One region of the Fructilactobacillus florum 8D genome, then DNA from elsewhere that is predicted to be linked to it. Evidence: a T-box and tRNA genes for the amino acid it is inferred to sense, from the RefSeq annotation. Region 1 holds a T-box; the other holds one or more tRNA genes.
The links. A T-box is a leader RNA that pairs with one kind of tRNA and senses whether it is charged. The one in region 1 lies ahead of leuS (leucine--tRNA ligase), so its partner is inferred to be a tRNA-Leu.
Positions count from the first base shown of each region.

Region 2: it has a tRNA-Leu gene. The T-box ahead of leuS (leucine--tRNA ligase) is inferred to sense a tRNA for this amino acid. The anticodon was not compared.

Region 1 is NZ_ALXG01000011.1:80,477-85,429, forward strand. Features, by position in the region: gene B808_RS01055 (putative polysaccharide biosynthesis protein) at 1-165, opposite strand, end outside; gene leuS (leucine--tRNA ligase) at 183-2,606, opposite strand; T-box leader at 2,657-2,856, opposite strand; gene B808_RS01065 (class I SAM-dependent methyltransferase) at 2,945-3,505, shown strand; gene B808_RS01070 (MDR family MFS transporter) at 3,502-4,953, opposite strand, start outside.
Region 2 is NZ_ALXG01000038.1:2,097-7,049, reverse strand. Features, by position in the region: gene B808_RS04435 (UDP-N-acetylmuramoyl-L-alanyl-D-glutamate--2,6-diaminopimelate ligase) at 1-1,101, opposite strand, end outside; gene B808_RS04430 (MarR family winged helix-turn-helix transcriptional regulator) at 1,233-1,691, opposite strand; tRNA gene B808_RS04425 (tRNA-Leu) at 1,914-1,998, shown strand; gene B808_RS04420 (TMEM175 family protein) at 2,433-3,017, shown strand; gene B808_RS04415 (TMEM175 family protein) at 3,038-3,616, shown strand; gene B808_RS04410 (fluoride efflux transporter FluC) at 3,781-4,161, shown strand; gene B808_RS04405 (fluoride efflux transporter FluC) at 4,161-4,511, shown strand; gene B808_RS06665 (alpha/beta hydrolase) at 4,821-4,953, shown strand, end outside.

The sequences.
Region 1 (4,953 bases):
GATATATAGCGCACCAAGAATCCTTGAAAGAATACTCCCAATTGTCATCCAGGCTGAACCCTTCAACATTTGAGCACGACCGTGTTCCGAAGCCGTCGCCTGTTTGGCAGCTAGAACTGCGTCTTCATCAAAATCATTATTCAAAATCAAACCCGCCTTCAACATTCTAAGCAATCAGATTATTAACTAGCTACAATATTAACAATTTTGCTAGGAACTACCACTATTTTATGAATCTTTTTCCCTGTGACCGCTGTTTTCACATGCTGATTAGCAAGTGCTAATTCTTGTAGTTCACTATTTTTTATGTTCGGCTCAACCTGTAGATGAGCCCGCACTTTGCCATTGACTTGAACTACAATTTCAATTTGATCAGCAACCGTTTGCTGTTCATCATAGCTAGGCCAGTCAGCATAGGCAATCGAATTCTTATTTCCTAGACGTTGCCAAAGTTCTTCACAGAGATGGGGAGTAATTGGTGACAGTAGTTTAACGAGTCCGGTCGCATATTCAGTTGGCAGTTTTTGTTCCTTATAAACCGCATTAACAAAAACCATTAATTGTGAAATAGCAGTATTAAACCGCATTTTTTCCAAATCATTAGTGACTTTCTGCACAGTCTGATGATAAATTTTAGTCAAATTGCCATCATTCTCAGTCGTTAAAAATTCGCTCATTTGATTATCATCATCAATAAAGAGGCGCCAAAAACGTTTGATCCAGCGATTTGCCCCGGCAAGTCCTTCGGTACTCCATGGTTTTGACTCCACGAGCGGACCCATGAACATTTCATATAGGCGCAACGTATCAGCTCCGTACTCCGCTACAATTTCATCAGGATTAACCACGTTTCCTTTTGATTTAGACATCTTTTCGTGATTTGTACCCAAAATCATCCCTTGATTAACTAGTTTTTGAAATGGCTCTTTGGTTGGGACAACCCCCAGATCATATAAAAACTTATGCCAGAAGCGAGCATACAAAAGATGGAGCACTGCATGTTCGGCACCGCCGACATACAAATCAACTGGTAGCCAGTACTTTAGCTTTGCTGGATCCGCAATCATTTGATCATTATGAGGATCAATATAACGTAGGTAATACCAAGAACTACCCGCCCATTGTGGCATGGTATTGGTATCACGAACCCCATGGCGTCCCTGTGAGTCGGTTACATTTACCCAATCAGTCAGATTTGCAAGGGGGCTCTGTCCGGTTCCAGATGGTTTTAAATCATCCGTTTGTGGCAACCTTAGTGGTAGTTCCGTCTCTGGAACCAAGCTAGTCGTGCCATCATCCCAATGAATTACTGGAATAGGTTCACCCCAATAGCGTTGCCGTGAAAAAATCCAATCACGTAATTTGTAATTCACCTGAGATTTACCAGCATGATGGTCCTGTAACCACTCCATCATCTTATCTAAACCAGTTTGGCGGTCCAATCCATTCAAAAAACCAGAATTAATGTGCTGACCGTCACCAGTATAAGCTTCCTTTTCAACGTTTCCACCGGCAATCACTGGGATGATCGGTAGCGCAAACTTTTTAGCAAAATCATAGTCGCGCTGATCATGAGCTGGAACAGCCATAACCGCTCCCGTTCCATAAGATGATAGTACATAATCACTAATCCAAATGGGTAAATGCTTACCATTTACGGGGTTGGTAGCATATGATCCAATAAAAACACCAGTCTTGTCTTTATTAAGATCAGTTCGTTCTAAATCAGATTTTGAGGCAATTTGTTTTCTATAATCGGCTACGGCTGCTTGTTGTTCAGAACTAGTCAGGCGGTCAACTAGTTCATTTTCAGGTGCAAGAACTAAATAAGTTGCCCCAAACAACGTGTCCGCCCTAGTAGAAAAGACGTCGATGGTGTCTTGACAATCAACCACTGGAAAAGTGATCCGCGCTCCAGTTGAACGACCAATCCAATTTCGTTGCATCTGTTTGATACTTTCTGGCCAATCGAGATCTTCGAGGTCATCAAGTAAGCGATCTGCATACGCCGTGATTTTCAAAACCCATTGTTTCATCGGCTTACGATAGACCGGATAACCACCTCGCTCAGTTTTTCCATTAACGACCTCTTCATTGGCAACCACCGTTCCTCCCATCAAATCAGGAGCCCAGTTAACTTCAATTTCATCTTCATACGCCAAGCCCTTTTCATAGAGCTTTTCAAAAATCCACTGAGTCCACTTATAGTAACTTGCATCAGTCGTATTAACCTCTCGACTCCAATCATAAGAAAAGCCAAGTGATTTAATTTGACGCTTAAAGTTAGCAATATTCTGTTGAGTAAAGCTTCCTGGGTTATGTTTAGTTTTTAGAGCATACTGCTCTGCTGGAAGGCCGAAAGCATCCCAACCCATGGGATGTAGAACATTCTTTCCCTGCATCCGTTTAAATCGTGCCATAATATCAGTTGCAGTATAACCCTCTGGATGACCCACATGTAAGCCCTGTCCAGATGGATAGGGAAACATGTCTAAGACATAATACTTCTCTTGCTCAGGTTTGGGACTATTTTCCGTTTGAAAAGTTTGATTTTGTTCCCAGTAATGCTGCCATTTTGCCTCGATTTTATTGTGATCATAAACCATCTTTATCCATCTCCTGTCTCGATAAAAAAAGCCCCATAGAACATTTCATTCTATAGGACGAAAAACCGCGGTACCACCTAAATTCCCCGCAAAACCGGGACCCTTGGTTTCCTTAACGCGGACAACGATTAACCTACTCGATTCGGCTAACTCTCAATGATAAGTTCCGCAGAGGGTAAGCTAGGTTCACACCATCCACCTAGTCGCTGACCAATACCTTCAACGTAATAATTCATCTCAACAATTTAAGTTAAACTATAATTAAATTAATGATAGCAAATCAATTGCCAAAAAACAAGTTTCAAACGTCTTTTTATCTAGTCTGAAAGGAACCTGCCATGTACTTAAAATCAGCACTGCAAACCAGTCATGATCTTTTAGCTAAAAGTGTCCATCCTGGTGATACCGTTGTCGATGCAACGGCTGGGAATGGGCATGATACCCTTTTTTTAGCTCAGTTAGTCGGTCATCATGGTCATGTCTATAGCTTTGATATTCAGAAAAAAGCCATCCAGGCTACTCGAGCATTGTTAGAAAATCATCACGTCGAAACACCAGTTAGCCTCATAAATACTGGACACGAGAATGCCGATCACTACGTTAAAGAACCGCTTGCCGCCGCAATTTTTAATCTTGGCTATTTACCAGGCGCCGACCATCAGCTGGCAACTACCGCTCAGACCACGGTAATTGCCATGCAAAAATTGCTAGCAAACTTACGCCGCCATGGTGTCTTGCTCCTAGTGGTTTACGTCGGTCATCACGGAAGCCAACAAGAACAACAAGCCGTTTTAAATTTTGTAACCCGCCTTCCCCAAACCGACTTTCACGTAATGCAGTATCAATTTATTAATCAAATTAACCACCCACCAATGTTGATTGCGATCGAAAAGCGCTAGTTAATCTGCTTACGATCAAAAAAATTAACGATTACTGCAGCTATTACCAACAACAACGCTACTAAAAAAACATTGTGTAAAGCGCCATATAAAATCTGACGTAACGTCGGCAAAACACTTGCTGGTAACGTAGTTGCGGTACGTGGATTAATCAATTGATCCATCAACTTAAGGCTCGCTTGGGAATGCTGCTTAATTCCGTTGGCCATTCCTTGATTTAAAACGATCCCAAAAACTGAGATCATCAACGTCTGCCCCAAAGTTCGGCTCAAAGTATTAAACGAAGAAGCCACCCCAATTCGTTCATTGCTAACCTCATTTTGAGAAGTTACAGATGAGGTCGTGATGCACATACCAAAGCCAATCCCCATAATCGTTGACAGAACCCAAAAGATTACAAGCGGGGTTGTAATTGGTAGCAATGCTAATGACACTGCTCCAAAGCCAATAAAAATTAAACTAAGCCCGGTTACCAACTGTGGTCGCCACTTTAATAGTAATTTCCCTGACCAAAATGATCCTACCATCCAAAGAATCGATGTTGGAGTGACTGCAAATCCAGCAAATGTGGCCTTCAATCCCATAATTCCCTGTGTCCAATCAGACAAATATACTTCGTAGCCAAAGATAAACCCACTAATCAAAGCAGCAATACAATTTTGGATTACGAAAGTGCGATTATGAAATAAATCAATGGGAATAATTGGATCACTAGCGTGTCGCTCCTGCAAGTAAAAAGCGAACCCACTCAAAATTGTCACACATAAAAAGCTACCTAACACTAGATAATTTATAGGTTGGTTGCTTAGTTGCTGAAAACCCACCATTAGTGCTAATAAAAAGATGCCCAGCCATATAATTCCCGCCACGTCGAGCGGCTGCGTCTTTTTATGGGGCTGCTCATAGAAAAAACAAGCAAGCAAAACAATTGTCAGCAAGCCAATTGGAACATTAATGAAGAAAATCCAGTGCCATGATAAACTGTCAACGATGAATCCCCCTAAGAGCGGCCCGATGATTGAAGCAATTCCCCATGCTGATCCAAGGATTCCAATCACTTGGGCTCGTTTCTCAAATGGATACATATCAGCCACGATAGTAAAGGAAACCGGCATGATCACTCCCGCCCCGATTCCTTGAAGAGCCCGCCAAAAAATCAGCGTTTCCATACCATTAGATAGACCAGAAAAAAGCGAGCCAATGATAAACACAACAACTCCGGCAAGAAAAATCTTTTTTCGCCCTAACTGATCAGCTAATTTACCATAAATTGGCGTGGTAATTGCATTGGTCAATAGAAAAATGGAAAAAACCCAATTCATCAGGGAGACTCCATGCAGATCACCAACAATGGTTGGCATCGCTGTTGAAACAATCGTCCCCTCGACTGCTGTCATAAAGGTTGCAATAAATAAAGCAATCGTAGTAATTTTGATGTTTGTTCGCGC
Region 2 (4,953 bases), on a different contig from region 1:
AACTGTTCCATGGGTCGCGCTTTGATATGCTTCCATGCGACCTGGAATTTTGGTTGTGGCAATCCCAGCGGCTAACTGGTCATGCTGAAATCCTAATATTCCACCTGAAATAATGGCATCTACTGCATTGGCCTCATTGTAATCTCCCGTGATTCCTAATGTGTAAGCACCAGCAATCCCTAAAGCCTGAGCTTTTTCGCTAAGGGCATTCAGCGTGATTTGATTTTCACTAAGCGAATCAGCCGTGCTGTCAAACGTAAAGTCAACCATTTGCTTTAATTGAAGCTTAGCGCTACTTCTTGCAAACAAATAAATTTGATCAGGATCCGTCGTAGCTTTGGCAGCATCATATATCTCAGCCACATGTGCAGTTTCTGCGTTAATGATCACCCGTTTGGAATTAATTAGCAGCTGCTCTTTACAATGAAGATAATTTGCGAAGGTGGGATGTTCATTCGTTCCAATGTGATCAGGAGAAATATTCAAAAATGAACCAACATCGTATTTAAGACCATAGACGCGCTGCTTCAGATACGCCTGCGAGGAAACCTCCATTATTAAGTAACGCATCCCGTTTGCAACGGCCTGTTGCATCTGTGCAAATAAATCTAGTGATTCCGGGGTTGTCAGCTGTGATTTGAATATCTGCTGTGGTTCAGACCCAAGAACGGTATTAACTGTTGAAAATAAGGCCGTCTTTTTGGCCGTTGGTTGCTGAAGTGCCTGATATAAAAAGTAGGCAGTCGTGGTTTTCCCCTTTGTTCCAGTAATTGCCACAATTTTCAAATGATTTTGAGGATAGTCAAAAAAAGCCGCTGCTAATAGTGACATTGCCTTTTGCACATCCGTTACGATAATCTGACAAGCCTGCTGTTCCAGATCAACCGGTTGTTCCGTTACAATCGCCGTAGCTCCCCTAGCAAGCGCCATGGTAACGTAACTATTTTTAAAATCACCCTTACAAAAAAACAGCGTGTCAGGCTGGACTCGACGTGAATCATAGCTAACATGCTGAAAAACAAGGGGCTGTTTTTCTTGGATTGATCGTAAGATGTGATGTTCATTTAAGATAATTTGCAGTTGCTCCATTGAAAGTGTCACAATAAAATCCTCATTATGCTTTTATTTGCGGAAGTACGCTTACCGCTACCCCGCTTTTAAATTCTCTTTCATTCTATCAAATCGCGTTATAATGCACAAAAAAAGAACCGATTCGCATCGGTTCTTCCAAGTTATTTTGCAACTTTTAATGCTTGCGTATCAACTTCATCAAGTTTGCTGCTAACCTTATCGATCACTTTCAACGCGGCAATCATTTCAGTTTTACTCATACCCAAAATTTCAAAACAAGTTTGCACATGATCGGAAATTTCTTGATGCATCGCTTCACCGTGCTCGGTCAAACTAATGTTAACAACTCGTTCATCTTTTTTAGAACGAGACTTCGTAATCCAGCCCTTACTTTCCAAACGTTTTAATAGTGGTGTTAAGGTTCCACTATCCAGGTTCACGTATGAACCAAGTTCGCGTACCGTAATTGGTGCATGCTCCCATAATACTAATAATACAAAGTATTGTGGATAAGTAAGGCCATACTGAGACAGCACATCTTGGTAAAAACGATTGAACTTTTTGTTGGCATTGTAAATCCCGAAACAAAGTTGCTCATCGAATTTAATGATTCCATCCATTTTAAAACCCTCTTTCCAACATAACTTACAACAAAATAGCTATCAAAAACTCGACTTCCAACGAGTTTTGTATATCTTATCATATTTGTTATGAACCAATGACTTTTACAAATGGCAAATTTTTTGAAATACACTGCTAGATTAGAAAATAAAGATGATGTTACTCAACTACAACTTATCCTTGCAATTAAACCACGAAATATTATATAATTAGACTCATACGCCCCGGTGGCGGAACTGGCAGACGCGCAGCGTTCAGGTCGCTGTTTGATTTTATCGAGTGCGAGTTCGAATCTCGCCCGGGGCATTTTTTGCGGACGCTGAACCTTGCTATTACGGCATTTGTTGTGAATTATCCCTAGCAATTTTCAGTCCAAGCACTTATTTTCAATAAGTGCTTTTTCTTTTGAACAAAGATAATAATTGCTATTTACGCGATTTTTCAAACTAGAAATATCGGACTTTAACGGCTGTTTATATTAATTATCATGTAATATAAAAATATTTTATTTTTTTGTGAAATACTGTTACAAATTCCAAAGTTTGTAACATTTATCACAATCTCAGAGGAGCTTGATTCTCGCAAAACCCCTGATAACAGTAATTTAAAATGTCAGTATCAAAACATTATTTTTTAAGCTTTATAGCTCATTTTAAGTCACAACATTATAAAATAATACGTTAAGATTAATTATAAATGATCAAAATAATTAAATTGTTAGCAAAGGAGTATGAGAAGTTATGAACAAAGCAAGAGTAGAAAATCTAACTGATGCAATTGTTGGTATTATCATTACCATCATGGTCTTAGAAATTAAAGTTCCGAACACTGCCTCCCTCACTGCCATCATTAGTGATTTCCCTTATCTAATCGCCTATATCGTCAGTTTTATCCTGATGGGTGATGCTTGGTACAATCACAATTACATGTTTGCTCAAATAAAAACCATTAATCGTAAAATTTATTGGCTTAATAATTTGTGGATTTTCTGGATGTCCTTGATCCCAGTGGCAGCCGCCTGGGCAGGAAAGTTCATCGATTCAGTTGGACCTGAAATATTCTTTTTCTTAATATTTTTCGCTTGGAGTCTTTCATATGCAATCCTAAGCCGAGCAATTGTTGTGCAGCTTGAACGGGAAAAATTAGTTACCGGGCAAAAAATTAAGGGGATGTTTGTCTACCGATTTTTCACCAGTAAATGGTTTTTTATCGCTGCAGTAGTTAATTTTATGGTAATTTTTATTTATCCCCCCATGGGGATGGCATTGACCTTTCTAGGATTAATCTCTGATCAAATCAGAATTAATCCTTATGATGAACGCTAAGCATATCAAGGAGCATCATTATGAATAAAACCCGTGTTGAAAATTTAACCGATGCAATTGTAGCAATTATTTTAACCATTATGGTTCTGGAAATTAAAGTTCCGGATACACCTCGGCTAAGCGAAATTTTGCATGACCTCCCCTACCTAACAGCATATGCTGTTAGTGTGATTTTTATCGGGGTTGCCTGGTATAACCATCACTACATGTTTTCTTTAGTTAAAAAAGTTAACAAAAAAATTTTCTGGGTAAATAATCTTTGGCTATTTACAATGTCCCTAATTCCAGTGGCTGCTGCTTGGGTTGGCCGTTTTATGAATTCAACTGGTCCCGAATTGTTTTATCTGATCATCTTTATCTCATGGAGTCTTGCCTTTTTCTTGCTATCTAAAACGATTGCTGATCAGCTCCAAACTGAAAATTATCAAGAAGCTGCCAAAATTAAAAACATGTTTATTTATCGTTTTCTTCGTAGTAAATGGTTCCCCATTACTTCCATAATCATGGTCCTTGGCATCTTTATTTTCCCACCTAGTGGCCTTTTACTAGGTTTTCTTGAATTAGTCGTTAATGGTTGGAAAAGCCCCCAGCAAGGATAGCTAGCGCACACAAAGATCTGTTCTAGAAACATTGAGAACAGATCTTTTTTTGCTTGAAAAATTAGCAAGCATCCTACTGTAAAAAAAGAAATAGATTGTTTACAATTGAAAATATGGTCTACAATGTGCCAATTATAGTTTAACTAACCTCGAAAGGATTTGTTATGGGAACTCGATTTGTATTTGGGGCTGGTCTCCTTGGAGGACTAGCAAGACTAGAAATCACTCAGTTGATCAACTATCATCAATTTCCAATTGCCACTCTCTTAATCAACTTAACGGGAGCATTTCTTCTACCAATTTGGACAAACTATGGTTGCCAGCGATTAGGCTTATCAGCACGGTGGAATCAGGTGATTGGAACCGGTTTGATTGGCTCCTTTACCACCTTTTCTGGAATAATTCTCGACAGTTTGAAATTGCTTGAGGTTCACAATTATAGCGGTTTCACGCTTTATCTTTCTTTCAGTATTATTTTAGGGCTGTTGGTAGCTGTCGTTGGTGACCAATTTTCACATATTCTGGCCAAAAGGATGTGGAACTAATGGGAAATATTCTATTTTTTCTCGGTGGAACCGGGGTCGGCGCAATTCTGCGCTTTTCAATCACGAATCACTTCAAACAAAGCAATCACGGACGGCTCGGAACTTTTCTGGTAAACATGATTGGCTGTTTTATTGCTGGAATGCTAGCCCCAGTGGCAGTAGTAAGTGGCGGTACAAACCTGCTGTTAGGATTTATTGGCGGCTTTACTACTTACTCAACTTTTAACAGCGAATTAGCTAATTTGTGGTCTAATCATGCTTATCGACAACTATTTATCTATTTAATAGGGAGTTATGGCATAGGTCTGATGCTTGGTTTCATTGGATTTTTCAGTTTCAGTTATTTCTAACTGGCAAGCATTATAAAAACTAAACGATCTTTTTAACTGATCGATATAGATATAAATAATTAAAAAATTTGTTTGCCTTGATCGGAACAACTGCTCACATTGGTTGCCGGTTAATCTACAATATCCCGTAAATTAAGGATTATCAGCAAAAATATTTTTACATTGTTTAACTAATTTGACACCATTTTCAAAGACTTCAATTTCAATTATCATAATATTCCATTTTATTTATTGAATTGTTTTCATCATAAATATTATAATAAAAAAGCCAGCATCATTTTCGAAAACAATCATATAGAGGCTATTTTTATGTTGAACAAAAAAATGAAAACTAAGAATGGAACCTTTAATTACTTCATAAATGAAAATTTCGATCGTAAAAATCCAACTATTTTCTTTTGGGCAGCAATGGGCATCAATAGTTCCTACTTTGATTATTTCA